Regions from separate parts of the Enterobacter wuhouensis genome, predicted to be linked through region 1. Evidence: predicted binding sites of a transcription regulator. Region 1 holds the regulator's gene; the other holds the start of a gene.
What was found. The regulator PhoB, encoded in region 1, activates phosphate uptake and scavenging genes when phosphate is short. The targets are predictions, from matches to a motif close to CTGTCATAAAACTGNCNNAT.
Positions count from the first base shown of each region.

Region 2: a site for PhoB is predicted at 3,797-3,816, ahead of kdgR (DNA-binding transcriptional regulator KdgR). Genes of this name have one in related genera too.

Region 1 is NZ_CP142124.1:1,107,736-1,113,442, forward strand. Features, by position in the region: gene sbcC (exonuclease subunit SbcC) at 1-43, opposite strand, end outside; gene sbcD (exonuclease subunit SbcD) at 40-1,245, opposite strand; gene phoB (phosphate response regulator transcription factor PhoB) at 1,432-2,121, shown strand; gene phoR (phosphate regulon sensor histidine kinase PhoR) at 2,143-3,438, shown strand; gene brnQ (branched-chain amino acid transporter carrier protein BrnQ) at 3,848-5,167, shown strand; gene proY (proline-specific permease ProY) at 5,249-5,707, shown strand, end outside.
Region 2 is NZ_CP142124.1:2,810,545-2,816,251, forward strand. Features, by position in the region: gene cspE (transcription antiterminator/RNA stability regulator CspE) at 34-243, opposite strand; partial or broken gene VPX56_RS13530 (DUF2627 domain-containing protein) at 256-400, opposite strand; gene VPX56_RS13535 (MBL fold metallo-hydrolase) at 927-1,916, opposite strand; gene VPX56_RS13540 (YebO family protein) at 1,940-2,230, opposite strand; gene mgrB (PhoP/PhoQ regulatory lipoprotein MgrB) at 2,305-2,448, opposite strand; gene VPX56_RS13550 (YobH family protein) at 2,609-2,848, shown strand; gene kdgR (DNA-binding transcriptional regulator KdgR) at 2,914-3,705, opposite strand; gene VPX56_RS13560 (MFS transporter) at 3,884-5,257, shown strand; gene htpX (protease HtpX) at 5,308-5,707, opposite strand, start outside.

The DNA of each region.
Region 1 (5,707 bases):
TGAGTGAGTTGAGGTTCTTCAGACGCAGGCTCAGAATTTTCATGCGTTTTCTTCCTCGTCATTGAGCGCGTGCAGGGTAAGCGCAAAGAGCTCGGTAAGCCTTTTGCGCTTCACGTCGTCAATCTCTTCCTGGGATAGCCGACGCTCAAATACCTCTTCAACGCTGAGCTCGCTAAGCGTTTCACGCTGTGCGCTTAACAGAATTTTCTCGCGCTGTTCCCGGCTGCGGCGCACCAGTAAAACCTCCACGGGGAGGTCTTCCGTCAGCGCCTGAATTTTCCGCTGCATATCGTGCAGGTAGTCGTCGGTCGTGATTTCGATATCCAGCCAGACGGGCGGAACCTGCTCGGCACCACGCCACTGTTCGAGCTGCTCAGTGATGGCCGCCAGATCGCCTTTTAGCACCGCCAGCGGCTGGGTGACGGGCACCTCCAGCGTCTCAACGGCGCTGAGTTTGCCCTCGCTAAAGCTCACCAGGTGCACGGATTTTGCTTTGCCGGTTTCATCAAAGCTGAGCGAGACAGGCGATCCGCAGTAGCGAATGTGCTCGCAGCCGCCGATGATTTGCGCCCGATGAATGTGCCCGAGCGCGATATAGTCGGCGGCCGGAAAGTTTTGCGCCGGAAAGGCGTCCAGCGTACCGATATAGATGTCACGTACGGCGTCACTTTTACTGGCCCCGACGGTGGTGAGATGCCCGGTCGCAATCACCGGAATCGGCTGGTCGCCTCGCAGGGCGCAGGCATCGGCATGCTGCTGGTGATAATAGTCGGTGATGGCCTGTAACAGATGCTGTTGTTTTTCGCCGCCGGACAGTCCCGCCTGGCTTTGCACGATATCGCGCGGGCGCAGGAAGGGAACTGGGCACAGCACCGCACCCGGCGTGCCGTCGCGTTTTTTCAGGATCTGCGGCGCGTGTCCGGCGCTGGCGACCACGGTAGTATTGAGAAAGGCCAGAATGTCGCGCGACTCATTGAGCGTCGCCACGGAGTCGTGGTTGCCAGCAACAATAACCAGATGACAGCCCGTTTGCTGCAGATTCACCACGAAGCGGTTATAAAGCTCGCGCGCATAGCTCGGCGGCGAGCCGGTATCAAAGATGTCACCCGCCACGATAATCGCGTCAACCTCGCGAGACTGGGCCGTGTCCAGCAGCCAGTTCAGGAACGCTTCATGCTCAGCAGCGCGGCTTTTGCTGTAAAAGTTTTGACCCAGATGCCAGTCCGAGGTGTGAAGTATGCGCATAACAGATCCGTGGCAAAAAATGGTGGAGGGGATTATAAACTTTCAGGGGGCGGAAAATAACCGCTGTAATAAAACAACAGTTTGCCATTTATAGTGGTACTGTTTTTCATAAATCTGTCATAAATCTGACGCATAATGACGCCGCATTACAAACTTGTAACTTAATAAGATAAGACAGGGCAAAGTATGGCGAGACGTATTCTGGTCGTAGAAGATGAAGCTCCAATTCGTGAAATGGTGTGCTTCGTGCTCGAACAAAATGGCTTCCAGCCGGTTGAAGCGGAAGATTATGACAGCGCGGTGAACCAGCTGAATGAACCCTGGCCCGACCTGATTCTGCTGGACTGGATGTTGCCCGGCGGCTCTGGTCTGCAGTTCATCAAACACATCAAGCGTGAAGCGATGACCCGCGATATTCCGGTGGTGATGCTCACGGCGCGCGGTGAAGAGGAAGATCGCGTGCGCGGTCTGGAAACCGGCGCGGACGATTACATCACCAAGCCGTTCTCCCCGAAAGAGCTGGTCGCCCGCATCAAAGCCGTGATGCGCCGCATTTCCCCGATGGCGGTGGAAGAGGTGATCGAGATGCAGGGCCTGAGCCTTGACCCCACCTCACACCGGGTGATGACGGGCGAAAATCCCCTCGATATGGGGCCTACCGAATTTAAACTTCTGCACTTCTTCATGACCCATCCGGAACGCGTCTACAGCCGCGAGCAGTTGCTGAATAACGTCTGGGGGACTAACGTCTATGTCGAAGACCGGACGGTTGACGTCCATATTCGCCGCCTGCGTAAAGCGCTGGAACTGAGCGGCCACGATCGCATGGTGCAGACGGTCCGCGGCACGGGTTATCGTTTCTCAACCCGTTTCTGAACAATGACAGGAGTGTGACGCGTGCTGGAACGTCTGTCATGGAAAAGGCTCGTCTTTGAACTGATCTTATGCTGTATTCCGGCCTTCATTCTGGGGGCCTTTCTTGGACATCTGCCCTGGTTTTTGCTGGCATCGGTTACGGGATTACTGATCTGGCATTTCTGGAACCTGCTGCGCCTTTCCTGGTGGCTGTGGGTTGACAGAAGTATGACGCCTCCGCCGGGAAGCGGGAGCTGGGAGCCGCTCTTATACGGTCTGCACCAGATGCAGATGCGTAATAAAAAGCGCCGCCGCGAGCTGGGAAGCCTGATCAAGCGTTTCCGCAGCGGCGCGGAGTCGCTGCCGGATGCGGTCATTCTGACCACAGAAGAAGGGACCATCTTCTGGTGTAACGGCCTGGCACAGCAGCTTCTTGGCCTGCGCTGGCCGGACGATAACGGACAGAACATCCTCAACCTTCTGCGCTATCCGGAGTTCACGCTGTATCTGAAAAAGCGTGACTTTACCCGCCCGCACAATCTGAAGCTCAATAATGGCCGGCACCTGGAAATTCGCGTGATGCCCTACAGCGATCGGCAGTGGCTGATGGTGGCGCGCGATGTAACCCAGATGCACCAGCTGGAAGGGGCGCGGCGTAACTTCTTTGCCAACGTTAGCCACGAGCTGCGCACGCCGCTGACGGTGCTTCAGGGCTACCTGGAGATGATGCAGGAGCAAACGCTGGAAGGGGCGCCGCGCGAGAAAGCGCTGCACACCATGCGTGAGCAAACGCACCGGATGGAAGGGTTGGTTAAGCAGCTGCTTACGCTTTCGAAAATTGAGGCAGCGCCTTCGCTCGCGCTGACTGACACCATCGACGTGCCGATGATGCTGCGGGTTGTTGAGCGTGAAGCGCAGACGCTCAGCCATAAAAAACACGAGCTTACCTTTGAGGTTGATAACAGTCTCAAGGTGCTTGGCAGCGAAGATGAGTTGCGCAGCGCTGTCTCCAATCTGGTGTATAACGCGGTGAACCATACGCCGGAAGGGACGCATATTCGGGTGCGCTGGCAGCATACGTCGACGGGCGCGGAATTTAGCGTTGAGGACAACGGGCCGGGCATTTCCCCAGAGCATATTCCACGCCTGACCGAGCGCTTTTACCGTGTGGATAAAGCGCGATCCCGGCAGACAGGAGGGAGTGGCCTGGGGCTGGCGATTGTGAAACATGCCGTGAACCACCATGAAAGCCGTCTTGATATACAGAGCACGGTGGGGAAGGGAACCCGCTTTAGCTTCGTCATCCCGGAACGATTAATTGCCAAAAAGATCGCCTGACGGCAGGCGTGTCATTTTACCTTTCCACAGGCCAGCGCACGCTGGCCTGTTTGCTTTGCGGTCAAGCGAAACGCGAGTGAATTTTATACGGTTGATGCTTTTTTGTTCGCATGATTAGCCATGCGTTTTTCTTATAACTGGCGTATTATGCTGGTCTGTATTTTCATGCTGGCATATTGTTCTGGTTTTACGATCCCTCCTTGCCTTTAAACGTTATAAGCGTTTAAATTGCCCCCCATATACTGTCAGACCGACTGTATTTGCGTGGTAAATCGAAAAACTATTCTTCGCCACGCCAGGACGGGAGCATATCCCGCTGAAATTGAGTAAATTTTCCGCTGTATTGTCCCGCGAGGGATGGCGAAATTCTCAACGTTTTCAACACCACATCCACAGGCAGTAAGGTTTTATGACCCATCACTTAAAATCGCGTGACATCATCGCGCTGGGCTTTATGACATTTGCGCTGTTCGTTGGCGCAGGTAACATCATTTTCCCTCCAATGGTTGGCTTACAGGCGGGTGAACACGTCTGGACCGCCGCGTTTGGTTTCCTGATTACTGCCGTGGGCCTGCCGGTCCTCACCGTTGTTGCGCTGGCGAAAGTCGGCGGCGGCGTGGACAGTCTCAGCACCCCGATTGGCAAAGTGGCTGGCGTTCTGCTGGCGACCGTCTGCTATCTGGCCGTTGGCCCGCTGTTTGCGACTCCGCGCACGGCGACCGTCTCCTTCGAAGTGGGGATCGCTCCGCTAACGGGTGACGGCGCGATGCCGCTGTTTATCTACAGCCTGGTGTACTTCGCGATCGTGATTCTGGTTTCCCTCTATCCTGGCAAGCTGCTGGATACCGTGGGTAACTTCCTGGCTCCACTGAAAATCGTCGCGCTGATCGTGCTGGCGGTTGCCGCTATCGTCTGGCCAGCCGGTCCTATCAGCACGGCGATGGATGCGTACCAGAACGCGGCCTTCTCTAACGGCTTCGTTAACGGCTACCTGACCATGGATACGCTGGGCGCGATGGTGTTTGGTATCGTTATCGTTAACGCCGCGCGTTCTCGCGGCGTGACCGAAGCGCGCCTGCTGACCCGCTATACCATCTGGGCTGGCCTGATGGCCGGTGTTGGCCTGACGCTCCTGTATCTGGCGCTGTTCCGCCTGGGCTCTGATAGCGCAACGCTGGTTGACCAGAATGCGAACGGTGCGGCTATCCTGCACGCTTACGTTCAGCACACCTTTGGCGGTGCGGGCAGTATGCTGCTGGCCGTGCTGATCTTCCTGGCGTGTCTGGTGACGGCGGTTGGCCTGACCTGCGCTTGCGCAGAGTTCTTTGCCCAGTATCTGCCGCTCTCTTACCGCACGCTGGTGTTTATCCTCGGCATCTTCTCTATGGCGGTGTCGAACCTCGGTCTGAGCCACCTGATCCAGGTCTCTATTCCGGTGCTGACGGCCATCTATCCGCCGTGCATCGTGCTGGTGGTGCTGAGCTTTACCCGTCCATGGTGGAACAACGCGTCGCGAATTATTGCGCCAGCCATGTTCATTAGCCTGATTTTTGGTATCCTTGACGGAATTAAAGCATCGGCCTTCGCAGAAATCCTGCCCGCCTGGACACAGCGTCTGCCGCTCTCCGAGCAGGGCCTGGCCTGGCTGATGCCTACCGTTGTTGCGCTGGTTCTGGCGATTATCTGGGACCGTGCTGCAGGGCGTGAGGTTGCATCGAACGCCCATTAATCAACGGCAGCAAACTGTTTAACCACGGGGCTTAAGGCCCCGTGGTTTTTTGTTTTTTTCGTGTTGAATGGCAAGATTTAAATGGAAAGCACTAACAAACTTAAACGTGGGCTAAGCACGCGCCACATCCGCTTTATGGCGCTGGGCTCTGCTATCGGTACCGGCCTTTTTTATGGCTCGGCAGATGCCATCAAAATGGCCGGTCCAAGCGTGCTGCTGGCCTATATTATCGGCGGCGTGGCGGCCTATATCATCATGCGCGCGCTGGGTGAGATGTCGGTTCATAACCCGTCCGCCAGCTCTTTCTCCCGCTATGCGCAGGAAAACCTGGGCCCGCTGGCCGGCTTTATCACCGGCTGGACCTACTGCTTTGAAATCCTGATAGTGGCGATTGCCGACGTGACCGCGTTTGGGATTTATATGGGCGTGTGGTTCCCGGCGGTGCCGCACTGGATATGGGTGCTGAGCGTGGTGCTGATCATCTGCGCCGTCAACCTGATGAGCGTGAAGGTGTTTGGTGAGCTGGAGTTCTGGTTCTCG
Region 2 (5,707 bases), 1.7 Mb from region 1:
AAGTGCAAAGCACCTCAGTCAGCAGTGGTTCGATCAGATAGCAGTAACGTTAACTGCAGCTGGGCCTTTCTGGCCGTCCTGAATTTCGAACTCAACGTTCTGGCCTTCAGCCAGAGTTTTGAAGCCGTTACCCTGGATTGCAGAGAAGTGTACGAACACGTCTTTGCTGCCGTCAGCAGGAGTAATGAAACCAAAACCTTTAGACTCGTTGAACCACTTAACTTGACCTTTAATCTTTGCCATTTGCAAAATTCCTTAGAGTGTTTTCTTAGCCCGCAGGCATTGACCTAGATAAAACTGAGACATTACTGCATGAGGCACTAATATAAGGTTCGGCAGAGAAGCGGTATTCAACGACAACGTTTTTACTCAGGACTTCTTTACTGAAAATGCCACACATAAACAGAACTGTACCTCGTTTGACCCAAAACGTGTTATCACATACAACGTTAAATATGGCAAGCCATTTTTAAACGTGTCTCGATCCGCCGCACAAATTCAGACACTGGCCTGTAGCAATCCGCACAATTATGCGCAAAGCTCATGGTCAGCGTTACTCCTCTACACAGCCCCAGCCTTACTGTTGCAAGCGCTGTAATCTAAGACTTTTTTACCTTAGCTCAATAACTTCAGAGCGTCCAGAGCCGACGAAAAGTTTCCTCAGCATAATGATTGAGTTAGAACATTTTCTGAAAACTTATGCTGAAATCAATGTAACACAGTTGCAAAGAAGCCCACCCTATTCGTTGTTAACGGTGGCCGTCAAATTGCATTAAAAATAGCCAATCAATTAATAGCGTTATGCACCAAAATAATGAAATTTTTATGACTTTGCCTCAAAAGAAGGCAAGCAAAACGTTTCGATAAAAATAAAACATCCGCGAGTAGTTCAAATACACAATATATGCAAGAAACTTACGGTTCGTTTAGAAGGATAAATATTCACCAATTTTCAGTATTCTAAATGAATTATTAACTACCGCTAAATTATCAATCGCCTTCGCCAGCTCCAGAACAGGCTCGTCAAGGGACTCATCTGCCAGCTCAAAGACGCCCCAGTGGACAGGAAAAGCCAGCGGGCTTCCCAGCTGCTGCCACAGCGCCACAGCGTACTGCGGGTCCATATGATGTACTGCCATGAACCATCTTGGTGCATAGGCACCGACCGGCAAGGCCGCAGCATCAATTTTACCAAGACGTTCAGGAATGCGTAACAGTTCAGGGGTATAGCCCGTGTCGCCGCTGAACCAGAAACGATGTTGCCGCCCTTCAAAGACCCAGCCGCACCAGAGAGAGCGATTACGATCCCACGGCGAACGCATGCTCCAGTGCTGCGCCGGTACGGCGGTAAGCGCCATACCGTGCCAGATGAAACTCTGCCACCAGTCGAGCTCAACGATCTGCCTTGCTCCCCGACGGCGAAACCAGTCAGCCAGACCTAACGGCACAAACAGAGACACGTCCGGGAAGCGCTTCAGTATCCGATTAACGGTCGCGGCATCCAGATGATCGTAATGGTTATGGGAAATAACGACAGCATCGAGTCGTTCAAGCTGCTCGATGGAAAGTGCGGGTGGTGTTTTACGCTTTGGCCCTAAAAATGGAAGCGGGGACGCGCGACGGGAAAAGACGGGATCGATGAGCAGCGTGTTGCCATCCATTTGCAGCAGGACGCTGGCATGACCCAGCCACCATACGCCATCTTCTGACGGTTGATTCAGATCGGCAGGCTGCCACCACTGACGGATGAATTCGTCATAACCAACTGCCGGAGGTTTAGGCAAGCCTGCGGCCTTTCGTGCCTTTCGCCACCGCTCGACGTCACCGGCCTCATGCCCTACCGGATCGGTGTTACGAAAGCCCTCTGGCGTGTGGTGCTTAAGGGAGGGGTTATACCAAGGATTTTTCCAGACCACAGCCACCTCCCCTGCGCGACAAATTAACGCTCTGCCACCAGACGGATAAAATCGTCCTCGTCGTCTTTGTCTTCAGCGACACTTTCTTTCTGCACGTCTTTCACTTCCGGCTCGTTCGCCTCACACAGGCGACGCAGCAGCGCCGTTTGGCGCTTTTGCTGATCGAGCAATGCTTCCAGAAGTTCGATTTGTTCGTTAGTACGAGAGCTGGCGCGATTAACGAAAAACCAGACCACTAATCCCACGATCAGAACAACGAAAGAGATTACCAGAGATGCCATATTCAGCAGCCCTGAACTCATTAACTCACCCATTTCACCACCTCAATAAAAACGTCTATTTTACCACTGGCGTGAAGGAAGGAAATCAGATTGAGAAAAAATGGCTGTTACCACGGGATAAACTTATTAATTGCGCAAACGCCGCTAAAAAACTGTACATCCTGGTCGCACATCACGTTGATAGTCTGCGTCCACAGCACTACGCATGCTATCAGTACAATAACCAGAATTACCCAGCGTATTTTTTTCACTCCACACTCCGTCTTAAGACCTGATGAGTCCAGGTTACCACGGTTATCTTAAACAAGGACTAACTGTAACTTCATCACGCTCTTTTCAGAATCATGCACTTGTTTCACAGGGTAAACCGTTTACGCTTATCTGCATGACAACAAAGATAAAGAGGCACTGATGCGCTTAATTATTCGCACTATTCTTGCTCTGGCTATCGTCTGGATTGGCCTTCTTTTAACCGGATACGGCGTGCTTGTGGGAAGCACTGAAAATGCCGCTGGATTAGGTATCCAGTGTAAATATCTAACCGCACAAGGCACCAGTACCGCCCAGTACCTGCATTCCGATAGCGGCATCATTGGGTTAACCAACTGTCCGGTACTGCGTAAAACGTCCGTCGTGGTAGATAATGGCTGACCGGCACTGTTTCTGATTAACAAAAAACGCCGCAACGATTGCGGCGTTTTTTTTCTTAACAGGGTTTAGAACGGATAATCGTTGTAGCCCATCTGCTCAGAAATTTTACGCGCGGCGGTATGGAGAATAGCAACATACTCGTGCAGGCGCTCCTCGGAGAAGCGCAGCGTCGGGAATGAAATACTCAGCCCCGCGATCACAACGCCAAAACGGTCGAACACGGGAACGCCGATGCAGCGAAGGCCTTCTTCCTGCTCTTCGTTGTCTTCACCATATCCCTGCTCGCGCACCTTATCGAGAACCGTTAACAACTCCTCGGTGCTGGTAATGGTGCGCTCGGTGCTGCGCTTGTACTCTACGCCTTCGAGGATCTGTTCGACTTCTTCACGGTCACGCCATGCCAGCAGAACCTTACCAATAGCGGTGCTGTACAGCGGGTTGCGACGACCGATGCGCGAGTACATACGCAGGTTATACATCGAGTCAATTTTATGAATGTAAACAATGCTGTCTTCATCCAGCGCGCCCAGGTGGACCGTCTCTTTGGTCAGGCGAGAAAGTTCGCGCATCTGAATATCGGCGCTGCGGATCAGGTCGACGTTTTGCAGTGCACGGGCACCTAATTCGAAGAGTTTCAACGTCAGAGAGTATTTTTCGGACTCCCCTTCCTGCGCAACGTAACCCAACGACTTCATGGTCTGCAAAAAGCGATAAACGGTGCTCTTTGACATCATCACACGCTGCGATAACTCTGTAATACCAATTTCACGCTCTTCCCCGAGCGCCTGTAAGATGCCAAACACCTTCAGCACGGAAGAAACAGAATCTGGCTGCTTATCCAAATCTGCAATTGCCATTTATCACCTCATGGAGAGTGTTTTATAAAAATCAGAACCGGTTTTTATTATAATTTCCCGCCATGCTGCCTGCAATCAATCCTCGTTTACTTCGTTACAAATCTGCGACATAAAACCGAATTAACGATGCTAAAATAGTTACCCTGAGAATAATTTCACCTTGAGCATTTCACCCAGCATGGAAAAAAACCTTACCGATGGCCTGCCGTTACCCCAGCGTTACGGCGCTATCGCTACGATCGTTATCGGCATTTCAATGGCCGTTCTGGACGGCGCTATCGCCAACGTTGCCCTGCCAACCATCGCCAGCGACCTTCATGCTTCACCCGCCAGTTCTATCTGGATCGTGAATGCTTACCAGATCGCCATTGTCGTTTCCCTCCTGTCCCTCTCTTTTTTGGGCGACATGTTTGGCTACCGCCGGGTCTACCAGTGCGGGCTGGCTGTATTTACCTTAACCTCGCTTTTCTGCGCCCTATCAGACTCCCTGCATACGCTGACGGTTGCCCGCATTTTGCAAGGATTTGGCGGTGCAGCGCTAATGAGCGTCAACACTGCACTGATCCGCTTAATTTATCCGCAGCGCCAGCTTGGCCGGGGGATGGGGATTAACTCCTTTATTGTGGCCGTCTCTTCAGCCGCCGGGCCAACAATTGCTGCGGCCATTCTCTCGGTTGCGTCATGGCAATGGCTGTTTGCCATCAACGTTCCGCTGGGTATCGTGGCGATCTTCTTTGCTCTTCGCTATTTGCCGGCAAACGGCTCTAAAAGCGCGATGCCGCGCTTTGACCTGCCGAGCGCGGTGATGAATGCCCTGACGTTTGGCCTGCTGATCACCGCCCTGAGCGGCTTTGCGCAGGGCCAGTCTCTTCTGCTTACCGGGGCTGAGCTTGTCGCGCTGCTGGTCATTGGCTTCATCTTTGTGCGCCGCCAGCTCTCCTTGCCCGTGCCGCTGCTACCCGTTGATTTACTGCGTATTCCTCTCTTCTCACTTTCTATTTGTACGTCCATCAGCTCGTTCTGCGCCCAGATGCTGGCGCTGGTATCCCTGCCCTTCTTCCTGCAAAGCGTAATAGGTCGTTCAGAGGTTGAAACCGGGCTGCTGTTAACGCCCTGGCCGCTGGCGACGATGGTCATGGCCCCGCTGGCAGGCTATTTAATTGAGCGGGTACATGCTGGACTGCTGGGGGCACTGGGGCTGATCGTGATGGCGACCGGGCTTTTTGCACTGGCATTGCTTCCGTCCTCACCCACGGATTTGGATATTATCTGGCGCATGATGCTGTGCGGGGCGGGATTCGGCCTGTTCCAGTCCCCGAATAACCACACCATCATTACCTCCGCGCCGCGCAACCGCAGCGGCGGTGCCAGCGGCATGCTGGGGACGGCGCGCCTGCTCGGGCAAAGCACCGGTGCTGCACTTGTCGCGCTGATGTTTAACCTCGCGGGGCAAAACGGCAATCACGTTGCGCTCCTGACTGCGGGAACGCTCGCAACCCTCGCCGCGATCGTCAGCGGGCTGCGCGTCACCCAGCCCCGCGCGCAGGCATAAAAAAAGCCGGGCAGCGTTTATTCTGCCCGGCCTTGCTGTTAGTTGAAGCGTTACTTCAGGTATTCCCCACTGCGCAGCGCTTCGATACGTTTATCCAGCGGCGGGTGAGACATGAACAGCTCGCTCAGCGATTTCGACTTACCGTTGATGCAGAAGGCCATCATGCTGCTCGCTTCCTGCGGTTCGTAGCTGGTTTTCAGACGCTGCAGCGCGGCGATCATCTTCTCACGACCAACCAGTTTCGCAGAGCCCGCGTCAGCGTGGAATTCACGGTGACGGGAGAACCACATGGTGATGATGCTTGCCAGAATACCAAACACCAGCTCCAGCACCATCGACACCGCGAAGTAGATCAGCGGGTTACCGTTGCTCTCTTCGCCTTCGTCACGGTTACCGCTCATAAATCCTGCCGCAATCTGCGCCAGAATTCGGGAAATGAAGATAACGAAG